DNA from 2 places in the Paraburkholderia edwinii genome. Region 1 is predicted to be linked to the other one. Evidence: predicted binding sites of a transcription regulator. Region 1 holds the regulator's gene; the other holds the start of a gene.
The links. Region 1 encodes FliA, which starts transcription of late flagellar genes. Its sites were predicted from a motif close to CTAAAGTTTNNNNNNNNNNNGCCGNTA; they were not measured.
Positions count from the first base shown of each region.

Region 2: the regulator FliA is predicted to act here: its motif matches at 2,164-2,190, upstream of KZJ38_RS23230 (flagellin N-terminal helical domain-containing protein).

Region 1 is NZ_CP080095.1:491,071-496,520, forward strand. It holds gene flhA (flagellar biosynthesis protein FlhA) at 1-664, shown strand, start outside; gene flhF (flagellar biosynthesis GTPase FlhF) at 661-2,499, shown strand; gene KZJ38_RS02080 (MinD/ParA family ATP-binding protein) at 2,492-3,361, shown strand; gene KZJ38_RS02085 (RNA polymerase sigma factor FliA) at 3,386-4,117, shown strand; gene KZJ38_RS02090 (flagella synthesis protein FlgN) at 4,266-4,712, opposite strand; gene flgM (flagellar biosynthesis anti-sigma factor FlgM) at 4,809-5,150, opposite strand; gene flgA (flagellar basal body P-ring formation chaperone FlgA) at 5,299-5,450, opposite strand, start outside.
Region 2 is NZ_CP080096.1:307,126-312,575, reverse strand. It holds gene KZJ38_RS23240 (L-dopachrome tautomerase-related protein) at 1-900, opposite strand, end outside; gene KZJ38_RS23235 (hypothetical protein) at 1,013-2,104, opposite strand; gene KZJ38_RS23230 (flagellin N-terminal helical domain-containing protein) at 2,283-3,725, shown strand; gene fliD (flagellar filament capping protein FliD) at 3,869-5,431, shown strand.

The DNA of each region.
Region 1 (5,450 bases):
GGTGTACGGCTACACGGTGGTCGACTCGAGCACGGTGGTCGCCACGCACCTGAACCATCTGGTGGTGATGCACGCGTCCGAACTGCTCGGCCGCCAGGAAGTACAGGCGCTGCTCGAACGGACCACGAAGAATTCGCCATCGCTCGTCGAAGAGCTGGTGCCGAAGCTGGTATCGATCACGACGCTGCAAAAGACGCTGCAAAACCTGCTCGAGGAAGGCGTGCCGATCCGCGATATGCGCACGATTCTCGAAGCGATCGCCGAGCACACGCCGAAGGTCAGCGATGCGCACGACCTCACGGCTATCGTGCGCCTCGCGCTCGGCCGCGCGATCACGCAGCAATGGTTCCCGGGCGTCGGCGACATGCAGGTGATGGGCCTCGATTCGAATCTCGAGCGCGTGCTCGCGCAGGCGCTGACGACTGGTCCGAACCCGGGTCTCGAGCCGGGCCTCGCGCAGACGCTGCTTACCGAAACACAACGGGCGATGACTCGCCACCAAAGCTTTGGCTATGCACCCGTGCTGCTCGTGCAGCACGCGTTACGCGCCATGCTCGCGCGCTTCCTGCGCCGCAGCCTGCCGCAACTGAAGGTGCTTTCGTACGCGGAAGTGCCGGACACAAGAAACATCAAGGTCGTTAACCTCATCGGGGGTCAAGCTTGAACATCCGTAAATTCACCGGCGCCACGAGCCGCGACGCATTGCGCCTCGTTCGCGAAGCGCTCGGCGCCGATGCGGTCGTGTTATCGAACCGGTCGCTCGCCGACGGCAGCGTCGAGATCGTCGCGCTCGCCGACAGCGAACTGGCGTCGATCGCGCCGGCCGCGGGCAAGAGCGCCGCGGCGGCCCTCGGCGGCGCAGCCGGCGAAGGCGCGGCGCGTGCCGGTGCCGTCTCCGGGTTTGCGAATCCGTATGCGAGCGGTCTGCCCGATGTGTTTTCGTCGGTATTCGGCGCAAGCCCCGAAGCCGGCGCCGACGGCGAACCGGGCATGCCCGAAGCGAAGACCGTGGCCGCGCTGATCGCGCCCGAAGTCGAACTGGTGCGGCCGCGTATCGAAAAGAGCGAACCGGCGCTGGTCACGAAGACGGCCGTGCCCGCGGCATCGATCATGAAGCCGGTGGAGCGGCACCCTGCACCAGCGCCGCGCCCGACGATGGCCGAAACGAATCCGTGGCTCATCGATCACGCGCAGGAGATCGCCGCGAAGCGCGATAGCCAGCCCGGCGATTACAGCTCCAAACAGCCGCCGCTCACGCCTGCCGCCGCCGCAGCGAAGGGCCTCGGCACGCCGGCCGATATGCCGGCGTCCATGTCGGCGTCCGCCGCGCGCCGCGACGATCCGCACGGTGGGGCGCTCGACGCGATCCCGACGCTGACGAACGAGGCGCCGGACTGGGCGCGCGAAGCGGCGCAGCTCGCCGCGCGCCGCGCCACGCAGCGCGTAGCGACGTCGTCCGGACTGCCGGGGCACGTGACCGCCGCCGTCACCGACGCGATCAACGCGCGCATGTCGCAGATCGTCAACGAAACGGTGATGAACGAGCTCGCCTCGCTGCGCGGAATGATGGAAGAGCACTTCGCCGGCCTGCTGTGGGCTGACGGCCAGCGCCGCAACCCGGTGCAGTCGGCGCTCACGCGGCACCTGTTCGCGGCCGGCTTCTCCGCGCAGCTCGTGCGGATGATGATCGACAACCTGCCCGAAGTCGAAAACTTCGACGCGGGCATGGAGTGGGTGAAGTCGGTGCTCGAGTCGAACCTGCCGGTGATGGAAAACGAAGACGCGCTGATGGAGCGCGGCGGCGTGTTCGCGCTGATGGGCCCGACGGGCGTCGGCAAGACCACGACGACCGCCAAGCTCGCCGCGCGTTGCGTGATGCGCTACGGCGCAAGCAAGGTCGCGCTGCTGACCACCGATAGCTACCGGATCGGCGGCCACGAACAGCTGCGCATCTTCGGCAAGATTCTCGGCGTGTCGGTGCATGCGGTGAAGGATGGCGCCGACCTGCAGCTCGCGCTGTCCGAGCTGCGCAACAAGCACATCGTGCTGATCGACACGATCGGCATGAGCCAGCGCGACCGCCTCGTGTCGGACCAGATCGCGATGTTGAGCCGCGCGGGCCAGCCGGTGCAGCGTCTGCTGCTGCTGAACGCAACCTGCCACGGCGACACGCTCAACGAAGTCGTGCAGGCCTATCAGAGCGCGCCGGACAAACAGCCGCTCGCCGGCTGCATTCTGACCAAGCTCGACGAAGCAACGAATCTCGGCAGCACGCTCGACGCGGTGCTGCGTTATCGACTGCCCGTCCACTACGTTTCGACCGGCCAGAAGGTGCCGGAAAACCTCTACGTCGCGACCAAGAAATTCCTCGTTCGCAGCGCGTTCTGCATCCCGCGCGACCATTCGCCGTTCGTCCCGCAGGAAGACGACGTCCCGGGTCTGCTCTCCGCGCTGTCCGCACGCTCGACTGCCGAGCAGCATGAGGTCCGGTTTGGCTAAGTTCGTGTCCGATCAGGCAGAAGGACTGCGGCGCCTGCTCGCACGCCACGGTTCGCGCGCGATCGCCGTGACCGGCGGCACGGCCGGCGTCGGCTGTTCGACGACGGTCGTGAATCTCGCGGCGGCGCTCGCGGCGCAGGGCAAGGATGTGCTCGTCGTCGACGAGCACGCGGGCCAACCGCACGCGATCGTCGCGCGGCCCGACGGCGCGGCGGCTGAACGCTTCGTCGCGTTTACGCGCGGCGAGATGTCGCTCGATGCGGCAACCGATCGCCACAGCGCGGGCTTTGCCGTGCTGGCCGCCCCGCGCAGCCATCGCGACATGTGCAAGCCCTCGCAACTGGCCGCGGTGTTCGACAGCACGGCCGACGTCGTGCTGATCGACGTGCAGTTCGAGCGCGACGGCATGCTGTCGGACCTCGCGCTGCAGGCGCACGACCTGATGATGGTCACGCGCGTCGCCGCGCAGGCGATCACCGATACGTACGCGTGCATGAAGCGCCTGCACTACGCGTACGCGATCGCGCAATTCCGCGTGCTCGTGAATCACGTGCACAGCGTCGCCGATGCGCAGCTCGCGCTCGACAACCTCGCGGCTGTCGCGGGGCGTTATCTGACCGTGTCGCTCGAAGGCGCCGGCTGCGTCGCGGCCGACCCGCTGATGACGCGCTCTGCGGAACTGTCGCGCTGCATCGTCGAAGCCTTCCCTTCGACACCTGCCGCGCGCGACTTCCGGCACCTTGCCGCGGAACTGCAGTACTGGCCGATGCGGCCAGCGATGTCATCGCGCGCGCCGTGGTCGGCGAGCGCGGCAGTCACGACGGCGTCACACGCCGAACAACCGTCCGCACAACACGCCTGACAGGCAGCGGACAAGGGGAGCTCGATGTACAACGCTCAAGGAAAGATTTCTCAGGCCGACGTTCTGACGAAATACACGCCGCTGGTCCGGCGGCTCGGTCTGCAGCTGGTGGCAAAGATGCCGGCGAGCGTGGACCTCGACGATCTGATTCAGGCCGGCATGATCGGCCTGCTCGACGCCGCAAGCCGCTACAAGGAAGATCAGGGCGCGCAGTTCGAAACCTATGCGAGCCAGCGCATTCGTGGCGCGATGCTCGACGAGCTGCGCAGCAACGACTGGCTGCCGCGCAGCGTGCGGCGCACGTCGCGCGAACTCGAGATGGCGGTGCACCAGGTCGAGCAGCAGCTCGGCCGTGCCGCGAGCGAAGCCGAAATCGCGCTGCACCTGAAGATGCCGCTCGACGAATATCAGGCGATGCTGCAGGACCTGCATGGCAGCCAGCTCATCTACTACGAAGACTTCGACCGCTCCGCCGACGACGAACCGTTCCTCGACCGCTATTGCGTCGATCACTCGGACCCGCTGTCGGCGCTGCTCGACGAGAGCCTGCGCGGCGCGCTGATCGAAGCGATCGAGCGGCTGCCGGAGCGCGAAAAGCTGCTGATGTCGCTGTACTACGAGCGCGGCATGAACCTGCGCGAGATCGGCGCCGTGATCGAAGTGAGCGAGTCGCGCGTGTGCCAGCTGCATAGCCAGGCGGTCGCGCGGCTGCGCGCGCGCTTGCGCGAAATGGCGTGGGCGGCTGAGGAGAGCTGAAAAGGGGAGTCCCGTCTGGCAAGGGTTTGCCGGGAATTTATACCCTACGATGAGATCGTGGGGTATAAATTTTTCGCGGGTTTATCGCTCTTGAAGAAGGCGCAGCAGGCGCGGCCACGATTGCGACGGTGACCGCGCCGCAGGTCGTTTACAGCCCCGAATACATCGGTACTTTGCCGTCCGGGCCGTAAAACGACGATGCTTTCTCAGGGGTGCCGCGCAGCACCGCCAGAATGCGGCGGTTGTAGTCCATGCGCGTGCGGATCATCAGGCCGTTGTTGAAGTTGAGCCTGCGGGCGCGTTCCGCCGATTTCTGCAGCAGGCTCCACTGTTCGTTCAGGCGCGCATCCTTGGCCGCGGCGAGATCCATGCCGCGCTTGCCGGCCGGCAGGCCGCGCTCGCGCAGATGTCCTTCGCGCGTGCGCTCGAGCATCGCGAGCTTGTCGGCCATCGAGGATTTCTGCTCGACGATCGGCTTCAGGATTTCGCCCGGGTACGCGGTGGTCAGCGCTTTCTGTTCGACGGCGAGCAAGGAGGCAAAAGCTTCGACCGTCGCGTATTCGTCGATGATGGTGTCAAGCAGGGCGTCTTTCATCTCTCACTCAAACGTTAATCCGCCCGCTGACGCAGGCGACGCAGGTTTCTACATGCGTCCGCCAGTGAGCGCGCCCTGAGAAGAACGTTCGGACGCTCAGCTGTCGGACGACGGCCGGTTGCCTTGCAGCAGGCTGCGTGCGGTTTCGAGCACGCCATCGGCAATCTTCGACGCATCGATCTTCAGCGAGCCATCGCGGATCGCCTGCTTGATCGACTCGACATGCCCGGTATCGATATCGTGCGAGCCTGACACCGCGAGGCTCTGCAGATGGCCCGCGAGCGCCGACAGGCTGACGTCAGCGGCCGCGCCGCCGCCGCTCGAGACCGGCGTACGCGCCGTGTTCGCGCCGGCAGCAGCGGGTTCGCCCTGCTGGCTGCGCTGCACGCCGTTGTTAAGCGGCGTCAGATTCGGGTTGGTGCTGGAATCGACTTTCACGATGGGCTTCCTGAACGATTTGACTGTGATATCGGCAGTCGCCGGCCGAAACTTTAGCGCAATCAAAGCCCGCCGTTTCCCGGTCTTCCGTCACCTTTTCCGTATCTGAAACCCGTTCGCGTCGCGCGGTAACCGCCCGCACGGCCATCTACATCTGGATCTCGACGGTCGAACCGTCCTTCACCACGCCGGTCACGATCTGGCCGTTCGTGGTCTTGACCCGCACCTGCTGGCCCGGCGTCGCGTTGTTCATCGCGCTGCCTTCCGCCGAAATCGAGAATCCCTCGCCCGCCGCGACAA
Region 2 (5,450 bases), on a different replicon from region 1:
GAGATCGCCGCCATAAAGCGTTCCGTGCTGGTCCATGATCAAACCGCCGGTCAGCTCAGCCGAGCCGAGATATTGCACCTTGTGCGACAGTTGGCTCGCGCTGAGCTTTGCATCGATTAACGCGCTGGTCGGCACTCGCCAGTAGTTGTGATCGGTTAGCGGCCGGTAGTAAAGCCACTTCGCATCCGGTGCAAGCGCGATGCCGTCGGCGTGAATCGCAACGGTCTTGCCGTCGTTCGTTTGCGCCGGCTGCCCGTTGATCATGAGGTGCTGTTCGGGATCCGCAAACGTCGAGCGGTCACCGACCAGAACCTGCCGCGATTTGCCGGTTTTGAGATTCAGCACGACGAGGCTGCCGCGCTTGCCGATGTTGGTCAGATACGCGTAGCCATGCACGAGATCGATGCGCACATCGTTGAGCGAATCGGTTGGCGCAACAGTGCCGTCGAAGCCATAGCTGCGAATCACCTTGTTGCTGCCCAGATCGAACTCGACAAGCTTGGGCTTTGCGCCTTGACCCGCGGCCGTCAGCACCGCGCGCCCGGAATCGAGCACCCAGAGACGATCGGCTTTGTCGACCCACATCGCTTGCGGGACCGCCCATTCGTGCTCCGTGTCCGTGCCGGGCGTGTTCCAGGCCTCGTCGGGATACGGCGTGACTGCGCCAGTTTGTGCATTGACCTCGACCAGCTTGTCGCCGGACTGCGCGGCGGGCGCGCTCGCGAAAATGCGGCCCTCGTGAGAGACACCGATGCCGACTAGCTTGAACGTATCGAAGGTCTTGACGGTTTCGAGCGGCGGCCCGTCATCGCCTTGCGGCTCAGCCGATAGAGCCGGCGCAATGCCGGTCGCAACGACCGCACAGGCCAGCGCGATTCTCGCAAGCTTCGTTATTTGCACGTCCAGTCTCCGTTGTTGTTAAGCGGGTAATGAGTTGAGACTGGAGTAGAAAAGCAGCGAAGACTATCGGGACTTATCTCGATGCGGATGGGCTGTCAATTGCCTTTCAAAATCACGCGATCGATGCTTCTTGAGAAGCTGTATCGCAATTACGTTGCAGGACGTCCGCCGCTGTGTGAAAGCATGCATCGTCGCGAGGCCAACGTGCCAGCGCATCCAGACAGTCACGCGCGTAACGTGCGCCGGCCAGTTGTTGCAGTAACGTACCGTCGTTTGCGAGGCGTTTTACAAGCCGCACGCCGGCTGCTTTGCATGCGGCTTGATCGTTCGACGTGCCTAGCGCTCTCAGGCAGTTGATGAAATGCTTCGCGGTAAGGCGGTCGCATACGGATGCATCAGTCGCGAGCCGCCGCGCCAATTGTGCTGTCGCACGTCGACATGCTTCATCGGAAGGCCACTGCGCCAACGCGTCCAGGCAGACCGCGAGATACCTCGCGTTAAGGTTGTGCCGCAAATTTCCATCTTCGGAGATTCGCTTTGCCAGCCGAACGCCCGCCATACGACACACATCGTCTTCGCTCCAGCGGCTCAGCGCATTGATGCAAATCGCGAGGCGCACGCCGTTCAACTGGCGCAAGATCGTTTCGTCCGCAGCAATGCGCATAGCTAACAGGTTGCCTGCCTCTTTGCAGATCGACTCATTATGCCATTTCGCTAACGCACTAAAGCAGTTCGCAACGGCTTGTCCATTCAGGTAACCAACTGACGCCCCTTCAAGTGCAAACCGTCTTATGAGAGCGAGCCCTGTTGTTTTAAAAACCTCTTCATCTTGGTCCCATCGTGCTAAGGAAGCAAGGCAGTCCGTCAATTCAAAAATGCTAAGCGAGTTGCGCAAGGTGTCGTCGATCTGCAACCGCTTTGAGACTAGCGTCGCAGCCTTTTTGAATGTTTCTTCGCGATGCCACTTGCTCAGCAAAGCAAGTAATGTCGCCGCATCGCCAGTGCTGATCGCCATGATCGGCGCTGAACTATCGATCACCCGTCTGGCCAACGTGAGAGCGAGAGACCTATCGTCAGTGTGAGCGCTTGCAGTGTTATCTGGCATGCCGTTTGTAAACGCATAAATCGAAACATTGCGCGGATTCGTCCGTTCCCTGTCCTCCGAACTGATAACCGCGACGCTATCTTCTTCCATCGTCATCATCGCCGCTTGCGTGTATGACGACTTTCTCTTGCGTCAGTGGGCCCTGCGCGGCTTTTATCCTCAAGCCTCCCCCATCATTGCCGTCAACGCGGGCTAAGGCGGCCGGTAATCGACATGTGCTTCCGCCGATCTCAATGTTTTAAGTCTCAAAGACTCGATCCTTTAGGGGAGAAACCTCATGCTTAGCATCAATAGCAATATTCCCTCGCTCGTCGCCCAGCAGAACCTCAATGCATCGGGTAGCGCACTATCGCAGGCGATCACACGCCTCTCGTCAGGGCTACGCATCAATAGCTCAAAAGACGACGCCGCGGGCCTTGCAATTGCAACTTCACTCCAGACGCAGATAAATGGCTTAAATCAAGGCGTATCGAATGCGAACGATGGCGTGTCGCTCGTGCAAACGGCCGATACAGGCCTCACGCAGATCACGGCAAGTCTGGAACGTATTCGTTCGCTCGCCGGTGAAGCGGCAGGCGGTACGTTGACGGCGTCCAACCAGGCCGCGCTGCAAAAGGAGGTGACGGAGCAGATTTCTGAAGTCAATCGTATCGCTTCGCAAACGCAGTTCAACGGCATCGGCGTGCTCAATGGTCAGGCCGGCATCATCAACGTGCAGGTGGGCGCGAACGTCGGCCAGACCGTTTCGCTCGATCTCAGCCAGGGCGTCTCGGCGGCGTCGCTTGGCGGCGGCTTCGTACAGGCCGGCAATACGCTCGGCGCGATCACGGGCCTGAATCTGAACGCGGACGGCACGGAAGCAAGCGGCGCCGGCGCGATCACGTCGATCAACATCATCTCGAACGGCAGCGGCGGTTTCACGTTTACGGATCAGAACGGCGATGCCATTTCGACGGCCGCGTCGGCGGCATTGTTCACCACGACGACGACCAATGGCATTTCGTCGCTGTCGGTGGCAAGCAGTAGTGCGCTCACGCCGGCAAACGAACTCACCTCGATCTCGGCTGCCGCTAGCGCTGCCGGATCGGGTGCGGCGGACGGCACCGTTTTCGGCGTCATTTCTGGCATCAACATCGATTCTTCGACAGGTAAGGACGCGGCGGCAGGCGACACCAACACGATTACGTCGGTCACGGTCGAGGCGGACGGCAAAGGCGGCCTGAAGTTTATCGATCAGCACGGCGACCAATTGGGTTCGGGCGCACAAGCGGGCCTTTTCAACAGCTCGGGCGGCGCCGTCGCGTTTGCGAATGTGCCGACCAGCACCATCGGTTCGACTGCGGCAGGCGTGCAGCCAGCGGGCAGTGTCCTCGCAAGCGTCGACACGCTGAACGTGCCGACATCGGTTTCGCAGATCGATATCAGCACGACCCAAGGTGCAAACAACGCGCTGCTGTCGATCGATAACGCGCTCGCCACGATCGCGAATATCCAGGCATCGCTCGGCGCGGCGAACAATCGATTCGGTGGGATTTCGCAGTCTCAGGAGGCCGAGTCGAATGATTTGTCGAGCGCGCACTCGCAGATCACGGACGCCGACTTCGCACAAGAAACGGCAAACCTGAGCAAGGCGCAAGTGCTGCAGCAAGCGGGCATCTCGGTGCTCGCGCAAGCGAATTCGCTGCCGCAACAGGTGCTCGGGCTTCTGCAGTCGCACTAAGCATCGTAACCGGCGCGCGGATGACCTGACCGGGTGCCCGGCAAGGCTCATCCGCGAGCGCGAAGACAAGGACGTGGCTCCGGTCTCGCGTCATGTTCACGTCGCCCTACTCACCGGCCGCACAGGCCGCATGGAGCATCTGAATGTCGACTTCACCCGTTGCCGCCCAGGCGGCCGCCGCCAGTCAACAGGCTGCACAGGCCGTTCAACAGGCCGCCCAGTCATTGATTTCCGCTTCGACCGGAACGCCGCTCGACGTTACTTCGCTCGTGACAACGTTGGTCAATGCAAAGATAGCAGGCCCTCACACGGCGATAAGCACGCAGCTCGTCAGCGACCGCGCGGAAATCGGCGGGCTTGGCCTGCTGTCGAGTTCGATGCTTGGGCTGCAGACCGCGCTCGCGCCGTTTCTGAACGGTAGCGCGCTTGCGTCGTTCAGCGCGACCCTGAGCGGCGACGGCATCACCGCGAAGGCCGGCAAGGGCGCATCGGCGGCCACGTATCAGATCGACACGAAGCAGATCGCCGAGGCCCAGACCATCACGTCGGGCAGCTTTTCCAAATCCGACGCCAACGCGCTCGGTTCGGGCACGCTGAACATTTCGCTTGGCAGCGGCGCGGGCTCGAAGTCGTTTCAGGTCGACGTCGATCCATCGAACGACAGCCTTCAAGACGTTGTGAATGCAATCAATTCGGCACCCGGCAATCCCGGTATCAGGGCGACTATCATCGGAGGCGCAAATGGGCCTGCGCTCAGTCTGCAGTCCACCTCGACAGGAGCGGCCAACACGATCAGCATCGGCGTGACAGGTGCGGCAAGCGACAGTGCGCTGGCGAAGCTCGCGGTGACGTCGTCCACTGCAACAGACCCAAATGCGCCGGATGGTTCGTCCACCATCTCGTCAAACGACGATTTCTGGACACAGTCGCAGGCCGCGCAAGACGCGCAGCTCACCGTCAACAATGTGTTGGTTACCGACTCGACGAATACGATTTCCGACGCGATTCCTGGCGTGACGCTCACGCTGACCGACAAGGGCGTGGGCGCGCAAACGCTGACTGTCGCACCGGACGACGGCACGGTCGAAACCGATCTGTCCGCATTCGTGACCGCCTATAACGCCGTGATCGACCAGCTGAATTCGCTCGCCGCGCCTGGCACGGCCAACGTACCGGGCAGCGGTGGCCAGCTGCTCGGCGACGAAATGATCAACCAGGTCGGCGCGTCGCTTGGCAGTATCGTGGGCGGTTTGGTGTCGAACGGCGGTTTGCAGGGCACGCTCGCCTCGCTTGGCATCACGTTTCAGAAAGACACGGGCGGCGAGCCGTTTGCAGAACTGCAAATCGACGCGGACTCCAACAATCCAACGCTCGACGATGCGGTCACAAGCAACCCGGCACTGATCGGCGCGCTCTTCAACGATACCAACGGCATCGCGCAGCAGCTCGATTCTGTGCTGACCGCATACACGTCCGTGCAGGGCATTCTAGCGTCGCGTACGAACGACCTGACCGCCGACATCGCGAGCCTCGCGAAACAGCAGACCGATCTCGACGACTTTGCTGCGCAGTTGACGACGCAATTCAACGACCAGTTCACCGCACTCAACACGATCATGGCGCAGGCGCAGTCGAATGCGAGCTTTCTGACCGCGCTGTTTGGCGGCGCCAACAGCAACGGCGCGTTGGCGGAAAACAGCAAGTAAACCGGCGCCGCTCTGCGGC